3 regions of the Ottowia beijingensis genome follow, and region 3 is predicted to be linked to each of the others. Evidence: predicted binding sites of a transcription regulator. Region 3 holds the regulator's gene; each other region holds the start of a gene.
The links. The regulator sigma-54, encoded in region 3, starts transcription at its own class of promoters, with help from an activator protein. The targets are predictions, from matches to a motif close to TGGCANGNAANCTGCTTT.

Region 1 (3,270 bases), on a different contig from region 3:
CTTCGCGGCCGTGGCCCACGCGCTTGCCCAGCATGTAGGCGCCCACCAGGCCGGCAATGCCGCTGTTGATGTGCACCACGGTGCCGCCGGCGAAGTCGAGCGCGCCGTCCTTGGCCAGCAGGCCGCCGCCCCACACGATGTGCGCCATGGGCACGTAGCTCAGCGTGAACCAGATCGCCATGAACAGCAGCACGGCCGAGAAGCGAATGCGCTCGGCGAAGGCGCCGACGATGAGGCAGCAGGTGATGGCGGCGAAGGTGCCCTGGAAGGCGATGAACACGTATTCGGGCACCGTCGGCAGCGCGCCGATGCTGTCGGGCGTGACGCCTTTCAGGAACAGCTTGTCGAAACCGCCGAAGAAGTTGCCGTCGCCGCTGAAGGCCAGGCTGTAGCCGTACACCGCCCACAGGATGCTGATGAGCGAGAACACGACGAACACCTGCACCAGCACGCTGAGCATGTTCTTGCTGCGCGCCAGGCCGCCGTAGAACAGCGCCAGGCCGGGGACGATCATCAGGATCACCAGCAGGGTGGAGGTGAGCATCCAGGCGGTGTCGCCGGAGTCGATGTGCGGTACGGGCGCGGCGGCTGCGGCGGCCGAGGCGGCGGCCGCCACCTCGGGTGCGGCGGCCTGCGCCAGGGCAGCGCCGCCGGCCAGCAGCAGCGCGAAGAAAGCGAACGGGGATTTCATGGGTGGTGTTCCTCTGGTGCGTGCGATGGGCTTACAGCGCGGCGCCGCCGGTCTCGCCGGTGCGGATGCGGATGACCTGTTCCAGGTCGGCGACGAAAATCTTGCCGTCGCCGATCTTTCCGGTGCGCGCGGATTGCTCGATGGCCTCGATGACGCGCTCGACCACGTCGTCGTCCACGGCGGTCTCGAGCTTCACCTTGGGCAGGAAGTCGATCACGTACTCGGCGCCGCGGTACAGCTCGGTGTGGCCCTTCTGGCGGCCGAAGCCCTTGACCTCGGTGACGGTGATGCCCTGCACGCCCAGCTGCGACAGCGCTTCGCGCACTTCCTCGAGCTTGAAGGGTTTGATGATGGCGGTGACGAGTTTCATGATGCTTCCTTTTTGATAGCTGTCAGCGCTTGATGGACCGGCGCTGGAGGCCGATTTGGCTTAAAACGTGTACTTGATGCCCAGCACCAGCGCGGCCCGGCCGGTGAAGCGGCCGCTGGGCGTGGTGTAGAGCGCCTTGTCGGCATTGGTGCCGATGACGGCGGCGCTGGCCGACAGACCGTTGCCGAAGTCCTTGTTCAGCGCCAGCGCATAGTCGGTGTATGCATAGGCGCTGTTGTGGCGCACCCACTGGCGGCCCACGTGCGGCACCACCGACCAGCCATCGCCCAGGTCCACGTTGGCCGACAGGTCGAGGTAGCCGCTGCCCTTGCTGTCGTCAAAGCCGAACAGGTTGGTGAGCGCGTGCGAATACTTGGCGGTGAAGATGCCGTAGCTCAGCGCGCCGTAGATCTCGGTGGTATTGGGGCTGATGGACAGCTTGTGGCTGGGGTAGTTGTAGTGCAGCAGGCCGACGTCATAACCCAGGCCGCTGGCACCGAACTGGCCCTTGTAGCCGCCGTACACGTCCCACTCCATCGGCGCATCGCCACCGGCGTCCTTGATCCACTTGATGGTGGTGAGCCAGGTGCCCACGTACAGGCCGCTGGCGTGGCTGTAATCGGCGCCGGCGCTCAGCGCGGGCTTCAGCCGGCTTTGCGAGATGCCGCGATAGCGGTAATCGGTGGTGGCACCGACGTTGAACGACAGCGTGCTTTCGGGGGCCGGGGCGGGCTCGGGCGTGACGGCGGTCTGCGCCAGGGCCGCGCCGCCGGCGCCGATCGCCGCTATGGCCAGACCCAGGGGCTTGATGGTGCGCAAGGCGGTGTGCATGACTTCCTCTTCGGTGTTGAATGACTGCGAAGAGGTTTAAGCAGGAGGCGTGCCAGCTGCCATCGCGCTCCATGCCGCGCTACAGTTCGGCCCAGCGACGTGGTGGCGCCAACGCGGAGGCCACGCCGATCGCACCGCATCGGTGCAGGCAGCCACGCACCAACATGGGGATGAACGCAAGCATGGGTTTGAGTCTGGTGCAAAGCCGCGCCCTGATGGGGCTGGCGGCGCCCGCCGTCACCGTCGAGGTGCATCTGGCCAACGGGCTGCCCAGCTTCACGCTGGTGGGCCTGGCCGACGTGGAGGTGAAGGAGGCCCGCGAGCGCGTGCGCAGCGCGCTGCAGAACAGCGGGCTGGAGTTTCCGCACAACCAGCGCATCACCGTCAACCTGGCGCCCGCCGATCTGCCGAAGGATTCGGGCCGGTTCGATCTGCCCATCGCGCTCGGCATCCTGGCCGCCAGCGGGCAGATCGACGGTGCGCGGCTGGCGGGCTGGGAGTTTGCCGGCGAGCTGTCGCTGTCGGGCGAGCTGCGCCCGGTGCGCGGCGCGCTGGCCACCGCCGTGGCGCTGCACCAGGGCGGCGTGGATGCCAAGCTGGTGCTGCCGCCCGGCAGCGCCGAAGAGGCCGCGCTGGTGCCCGGCATGGCGGTGTACCGCGCACGCCATCTGCTGGACGTGGTGGCGCAGTTCCTGCCCGCCGGCACGCCGCCGCCGGCCGAAGTCGAAGGCTGGTCGCGCGTGCCGCCGGCCGAGCGCAGCCAAGCGCCCGCCTACCCCGACCTGGCCGACGTGAAAGGCCAGGCCGCCGCCCGGCGCGCTCTTGAAATTGCAGCAGCGGGTGCCCATTCGCTGCTGATGATGGGCCCGCCGGGCACCGGCAAGTCGATGCTGGCGCAGCGCTTTGCCGGCCTGCTGCCGCCGATGAACGTGGGCGAAGCGCTGCAGAGCGCCGCCATCGCCAGCCTGGGCGGCAGCTTCAAGCTGCAGGCCTGGGGCGTGCGGCCCACCCGCTCGCCGCACCACACCGCCAGCGCGGTGGCGCTGGTGGGCGGCGGCTCACCGCCACGGCCGGGTGAAATCTCGCTGGCGCACGAGGGCGTGCTGTTTCTGGACGAGTTGCCGGAGTTTCCGCGCGCCGCGCTCGAAGCCCTGCGCGAACCGCTGGAGAGCGGCCACATCACCATCAGCCGCGCGGCGCAGCGGGCGGAGTTTCCGGCGCGCTTCCAGCTCATCGCGGCGATGAACCCCTGCCCCTGCGGCTACCTGGGCTCGCGCATCAAGCCCTGCCGCTGCACGCCCGACCAGGTGGCGCGTTACCAGGGCAAGCTGTCGGGGCCGCTGCTGGACCGCATCGACCTGCACATCGAGGTGGCGGC
Region 2 (3,270 bases), on a different contig from region 3:
GTGCACCCCCGTGGGCAGCGATTGCCGCGCATGCCCCAGCCACCGGCGCGTGGCCTGGCCTTCGTCGTTCAAGTAGCAACTGGCCCGCAGGCCCTGCATGGCCACGCTGGTCAGGCGCGGGTTGCGGCGTATGGCGCCTTCATACATCGTGTCGACGTCTTTGACCTTGCCCGCTTGCATGTAGGCCCCGGCCAGCATCTGCAAGGCGCGCGGCGAATCCGGATGCGCCCTTGCCCAGACGAGCTGCTGGCGGCTACCCCACATGCTGGTGGTCTGCCACAGCATGAAGGCCAGAAACACACCGTATACCCCGGCCATCAGCCCGCGTATGCGGCCTGGCACTGCCGACCATTGGGCAAACCAGGCCGCCAGCGCCAGCACCGGGCCGATGAGCGGCACGTAGTTACGGTGCTCGAAATACAGGAAAAGCGCAAAAACGCTGGACTCAAGCAGATGCCCCGCCAAATACCAAAGCACCGCAAACAGCAGCAGGGGCTGGCCCCGCCGCCACAGCACGGCCGCCGCCACCAGCACCGCTGCCCAGGCGGCCAGCGCCAGTTGCACGACACCGTCGGAAAAATGGCGAACGGGATAGTCGTCGTGAAAGGGGCTGAGGTCGGCCAGGCGCGGCAAAAACGCCACGCGCAGGTATTCCCACAGAATCACGGCCTCACTGGCCAAGCGCTCTGACAAGGTGAATGGGCGCAGCCAGTAAGTGCCGGCCATGGTAGGCAGACGGCTGGCCACGTAGCCCAGCACCGCCAGGCTGGGCAGCCAGAGGGCGAGCCCCAGCACCCACCCCAGGCGCCGATTCCCGTCGGCAGGCAGCGCGCCGCCTGCCGCTCCGCGCGTGGGGGCGCGAAGCAGCACGCTGTGCAGCACCAGCAGCAGCAGCGGCAGCAGCACGCCGTTTTCCTTGCTCAGGGCGGACAGCAGCGTGCACAGCCCCAGGCAGACCAGCGCCGCCAGCATGCCGGGCCAGCGCCCCCAGGCCGCGTTGTCGCGCGCCCATAGGTAAGCGTGCATGCCCAGTAGCGCAAACAATGCGCTGAGCGTGGTCATGCGCTGCACGATCATCAGCGAGGCCGAAGCCAGGATTGGCAGCACACCCCAGAAAAACGCCACGGCCGGCGCCAGCCATTCGCTGCGGCCCAGGTGCTGTGGCCATTGCCGCTGCAACCGAAACACCAGCCACCCAAGCAGCGCCACGTTGAGTAGGTGGATGCCGATGTTTACCCACAAGAAGGCGTCGGCATTGCCCGCCGCGTAGGCGCCGCGCTGCAACAAGAAGGTGGCCAGCGCCACCGGCCGGCCCAGGGGCCCAGCATCGCCGGAGAAGATGTAGGCCAGCGCGCCCATGCGGTCTTGCACGGCCAGCATGCCGTCCATGGACGGCGCGTCGTCAAAGAAAAAAATACCGCCGCTGCCGAAGGCGTACAGCGCCACCAGCACGGCCAGCAGCGCCACCAGGGGCTTGAACGTTTCGGCACGCATCAGGGCAAATCCAGCTTCAGTGGCGAACAAAAGAAGAAAAAGCAAAAGAGCATAGCCCTTGCGGGCTATGCTCTTTCAGGCCGTCAGGCTTGACGGATTACTGACCGCGGCAGGAACCGGGCAGGTACTTGGCAGGCATGCCACCGGTCGAGGCAGGGCCGCAAACCCATTTGAACACCGTTGCGCCCAGGTCGGTGGCTGCAATGGCAGTTGTGTTGTTGGCATAGGGCGTCAGCGTGATAACGCCACCTGCTGCGCCTTTCAGATCGGGAGCGTTGGCTGCGCTCGCCGCCGTCACGGTAATGACGCCCACACCATCGGTCGCCACGCGGGCCACATACTTGGTCGGTGCGCTAGCTTCACAGCCCCACGCATTGGCTGCCGGAAACGCCGTACGCGAGGACTGAATCGTTTCGGTCACGCTGGTACGGCACTGCGAAGCAGCCAGGACGATCTCAGACACCTTCGCACGGATGGCGTAGTCCTGGTACGCAGGCAGCGCCACGGCAGCCAGAATACCGATGATCGCCACGACGATCATCAATTCGATCAGGGTAAAGCCTTTTTGCAGAGTCTTGTTCATGGTTCAGTCCTTTGGAAGAAATTGATTGCTAACCGGGAAACACTTCGCTTGTCAGTGCGTCACCGCGCACCCTTTCTTTTGCAGGTTCCGTGCCAACCCGCGTGGGGGCGGTGATTCGTGCGGCAGTTCACGGTCAGCGCCAGGCGGGGCGTGCCAGGTGACAATTTGCGACGCCCAAGGCGCCCAGAGGATTGACAAATCTGGTCGGTCGGCGCCCCAGCCGGGCGGCGTGACACGATTTGTCACTACCCCGGCGCGGGCGATACAGGCGCTGCGCTGCGTGCCCTGCAGCGCGCATGGCCAGGCCGCATCAAAGCAGCAGAAGCCCAGGTTGATGGGGGGGTATACGTTTCCAGCGCTTGAATTACAGGCGCTGGATGCCGTCTGGCATGGGAGTATCTAGCGATAACCCCGACAGGGGAAGCCTGCGCACCGGCCTTCGATGGCCGCAACCCCAAGCTCAAGGCCACGTCCAGGGCCTCTTGCCCCGAGAGTACACGGCCGGCCTCATTCCTGCGGCAAGCTCAGCAGGAACTGGATGGCGGCTTGTAGGGCAGGCAGATCGTGCGCAACCACCCGGGCGACGGTCTGGGGATCAATGGCGCCCAGGTAGTTGTGAGCGAGGATGTTGCGAAACCCGGAGATTTCGCGCCACGGAATGTGCGAGGCTCACAAATCCACCGCCTCGCGCAGCACGTGTTCGCGCATGTGCTGGTTGAGCTCGTGCTCGGGGATGAGTTCGATGCGGCGGCCCAGCTGCTGCTCAAGCTGCTGGGCCAGTGGCAGGCGCTGGCCGAACATGTCGTAGCCGGGCGGCAGATCGACCAGCAGGTCGATGTCGCTGCCGGCGGTTTCTTGCCGCCGCGCCACCGAGCCGAAGACCCGGATGCGCCGCGCACCATAGCGCCGGCCGAGCGCCGCGATGGCGTCTCTCTGGGCGTTCAGTTCATCGAGCAGCATGGGGGCGATGGTACGGCGAACGCTATGCCACTGCGCGCAGCACCTGGGGCGCGGTCATCGCCACGCGGATGAGGGTTTGCGCGGCGCCGGAGGGCTGGCTGCGGCCTTGCTCCCAGTTCTGCAGCGTGCGCACCGACACACCCAGCAAGGTGGCGAACTGCGACTGCGACAGGCCGACCCGCGCACGGGCGTCGGCGGCGTTCGGCACCTCGACCTGCGTGGTGCGCGCCGCG
Region 3 (3,270 bases):
TTCTTTCTTGATAGCATTCCATTGTTGTGCATCGAAGGGCTTGAGCCGCTCGAAAGCAAAGCGCCGCTGCCCGCCTGGCGGCAGGCCCAGCGCCAGTTGCGCCGCCTCGATGACGATGGTGCCGCTGCCGCAGCAGGGGTCGTACAGTGGCACCGGCAACACCTGCCGCATAGCGGGCTGCCACCAGCCGCTGGCGGCCAGCATGGCGGCGGCCAGCGTTTCCTTCAGCGGCGCGTCGCCCTTGTCCTGCCGCCAGCCGCGCTTGAACAGCGGCTCGCCGCTGGTGTCGATGTACAGCGTGGCGTGGCTGGCGCTGAGGTGTGCAGTCACGCGCGCATCGGGGCGCTGCGTGTCGATGCTCGGGCGCACGCCGCCCGCGCGCTCGCGAAAACGGTCGGCCACGGCGTCCTTCACGCGCAGCGTGGCGAAGTTCAGGCTGCGCAGCGGACTGCCCTGCGCGGTGATGTCGACGCGAAAGCTCTGGCGCGGTGTAAACCACTCCTCCCACGCCACGCCGGCAGCCAGGTGGTACAGGTCGTGCTCGTCGGCATACGGCGCGTGCGCCAGCTCGACCAGAACGCGCTGCGCCAGCCGGCTGTGCAGGTTCAGGCGCAGGGCCAGCGCCCAGTCGCCACGCACACGCACCCCACCACGCACGGTGAGCAGGTCTTCGCCCACCAGACCGGTCAGGCCGTGCACTTCGTCGGCCAGGAAGTCCTCGACGCCGCCGGCACAGGGCAGGAACAGGGTGAGCGTCTTCATGCGGCACCCGCCGTGGCCTTGCGCAGGCTGGCGATGGGAATGCGCAGGCCCTCGCGGTACTTGGCGACGGTGCGGCGCGCGCAGTCGATGCCCTGTTCTTTCAGCATGTCGGCGATCTGGTTGTCGGACAGTGGTTTGGCCGTGTCCTCGGCGGCGATGAACTGCTTGATGAGCGCGCGCACCGCGGTGCTGCTGGCGTTGCCACCGGCCTCGGTGCCCAGGGCCGAGCCGAAGAAATACTTCAACTCGAAGGTGCCACGCGGCGTGGCCATGTACTTGGCGGTGGTCACGCGGCTGATGGTGGACTCGTGCACGCCCAGTTCATCAGCCAGCTCGCGCTGCACCATGGGGCGCATGGCCAGCTCGCCATGGATGAAGAAATTGCGCTGCCGCTCGACGATGGCGGTGGAGACGCGCAGGATGGTGTCGAAGCGCTGCTGGATGTTCTTGATGAACCAGCGCGCCTCCTGCAGGCGCTGGGCCAGCGCCTGGTGGTTCTCGCCGCCCTTGCCGCCGCGCAGTGCGTTGGCGTAGATGTCGTGCACGCGCAGCTTAGGCATCACGTCGGGGTTGAGCTGCACGCGAAAGCGCTGCGCCGCACCGCTGCCCACGCTGCTGACGATGACGTCGGGCACCACGGTGTTGCGTTCGACGTCGGCGAACTGGCGGCCCGGCTTGGGGTCGAGCCGGCCGATCAACTGCATGGCGGCACGCACAGCGTCTTCACCGTCGCCCGTGAGCTGGGCCAGGCGCTTGGCATCGCGCCGCGCCAGCAGATCGACGGCGCCATGCTGGGCGCAGATGCGCAGCGCGGCGGCGATGCACGCCTGCTCGACCGCGTCCACGTCGCGCTCGGCCTGGCGACTCTTGAGCTGCAGCGTCAGGCACTCGGCCAGGTTGCGCGCACCCACGCCGGCCGGCTCCAGCGACTGCAGCAGCTTCAGCCCCAGGGTGAAGCGGTGCACCAGTTCTTCCAGATGCTCCAGGTCGTCCCCTTCGTCGGTCAGCGTGGCGGCCAGCTGGGCGAGCGAATCTTCCAGGTAACCATCGTCGTTGAGCGATTCAATCAGAAAGCGCAGTGCCGCCGTGTCCTCGGGCGACAGGCGCAGCGCCAGCGCCTGGCGGTGCAGGTGCTCGGCCAGGGACTCTTGCGGGCGGGCGCGCTCGCCCGGGTCCAGCTCGTCGTCGCCGTCGAGGTTGTTGGCGCGCGCCGGGGCATCACCGCCCCATTCGCCGTCGTCGGGCGACACTTCGACACTGCCATCGCCGTCCCAGCTGTCCGGCAGCGGGGATTCAGTGCCAAATTCGGCTTCTGCGCCTGACCCATCTGCGCCAGCAGCTATCGATTCAGAAGCGACTTCCTGGATCCGATCGCCCTCGCTGACGCGCGCATCGGCCCGGGTCAGGCCGAACTCCTCGCGCGGCGCGGCCTCGTCATCGCGCTCCAGGAAAGGGTTGTCGTCGAGCATCTGCTCGACCTCGCTGGCCAGCTCCAGCGTCGACAGCTGCAGCAGGCGGATTGATTGCTGCAGCTGCGGCGTGAGCGCCAGATGCTGCGAGACGCGAAGGGAAAGCCCGGGTTTCACTGCCTACTGCCCAGCCTCCGCGGTCACAGGCGGAAGTGCTCGCCCAGGTAGACGCGTCGCACCTCGGGATTGGCCACGATGTCGGCCGGCGTGCCTGTGGCCAGCACGCGCCCCTCGCTGATGATGACGGCGTGGTCACAGATGCCCAGCGTTTCGCGCACGTTGTGGTCGGTGATCAGCACGCCGATGCCCCGGCTCTTGAGGAAGGCGATGATGCGCTGGATCTCGATCACGGCGATCGGATCGATACCCGCAAAGGGTTCGTCCAGCAGGATGAAGCGGGGCTGCGTGGCCAGAGCGCGGGCGATCTCGACACGGCGCCGCTCACCGCCCGACAGCGCAGGCGCGGGCGAGTCGCGCAGCTGGTTCACGTGCAACTGCTCCAGCAGCTCGGTCAGGCGGCGTTCGATCTCGGCGCGCGGCAGGGCACGGCCATCGGGACCAACCTGCAGCTCCAGCACGGCGCGCACGTTCTCGGCCACCGTGAGCTTGCGGAAGATCGACGCCTCCTGCGGCAGGTACGACAGGCCCAGGCGCGAGCGCTGGTGGATCGGCATGTCGTGGATCGGCTGCCCATCGATGGCGATGGTGCCGGCGTCGGCCCGCACCAGGCCGACGATCATGTAGAAGGACGTGGTCTTGCCAGCGCCATTGGGGCCCAGCAGGCCCACCACCTCGCCGTTCACCACGTCGAGCGACACATCGTGTACCACGCGGCGCGCGCCGTAGTTCTTGCGCAGCCCGCGCACCTCCAGGCGGCTCTGACCCGGGGCGGCCGCCAGCGCGCCCGGCGCGGTGGCACTGAAGCTGGAGGCCAGGTCGTCGATGGCCACTGCGCTCACTGGCCGGCCCCTGGCGGCAGCGTGGTCGACGGCCGCAGCGGCACCGGTGCGGGCGCAGGGGCCGCACCACCATGGCTGCG

Region 1: a site for sigma-54 is predicted at 1,930-1,947, ahead of ACFSCU_RS00255 (TorF family putative porin). Genes of this name have one in related genera too.
Region 2: a site for sigma-54 is predicted at 2,155-2,172, ahead of ACFSCU_RS01670 (pilin). Genes of this name have one in related genera too.

What each region holds. Positions count from the first base shown of each region.
Region 1 covers NZ_JBHUEP010000001.1:51,390-54,659, forward strand. The annotation lists gene ACFSCU_RS00245 (ammonium transporter) at 1-691, opposite strand, end outside; gene glnK (P-II family nitrogen regulator) at 723-1,061, opposite strand; gene ACFSCU_RS00255 (TorF family putative porin) at 1,122-1,892, opposite strand; gene ACFSCU_RS00260 (YifB family Mg chelatase-like AAA ATPase) at 2,075-3,270, shown strand, end outside.
Region 2 covers NZ_JBHUEP010000001.1:347,934-351,203, reverse strand. The annotation lists gene ACFSCU_RS01675 (tetratricopeptide repeat protein) at 1-1,494, opposite strand, end outside; gene ACFSCU_RS01670 (pilin) at 1,592-2,077, opposite strand; gene ACFSCU_RS01665 (HepT-like ribonuclease domain-containing protein) at 2,585-2,737, opposite strand; gene ACFSCU_RS01660 (nucleotidyltransferase family protein) at 2,747-3,037, opposite strand; gene ACFSCU_RS01655 (helix-turn-helix domain-containing protein) at 3,060-3,270, opposite strand, start outside.
Region 3 covers NZ_JBHUEP010000008.1:151,478-154,747, reverse strand. The annotation lists gene ACFSCU_RS13800 (THUMP domain-containing class I SAM-dependent RNA methyltransferase) at 1-762, opposite strand, end outside; gene rpoN (RNA polymerase factor sigma-54) at 759-2,348, opposite strand; gene lptB (LPS export ABC transporter ATP-binding protein) at 2,372-3,166, opposite strand; gene lptA (lipopolysaccharide transport periplasmic protein LptA) at 3,187-3,270, opposite strand, start outside.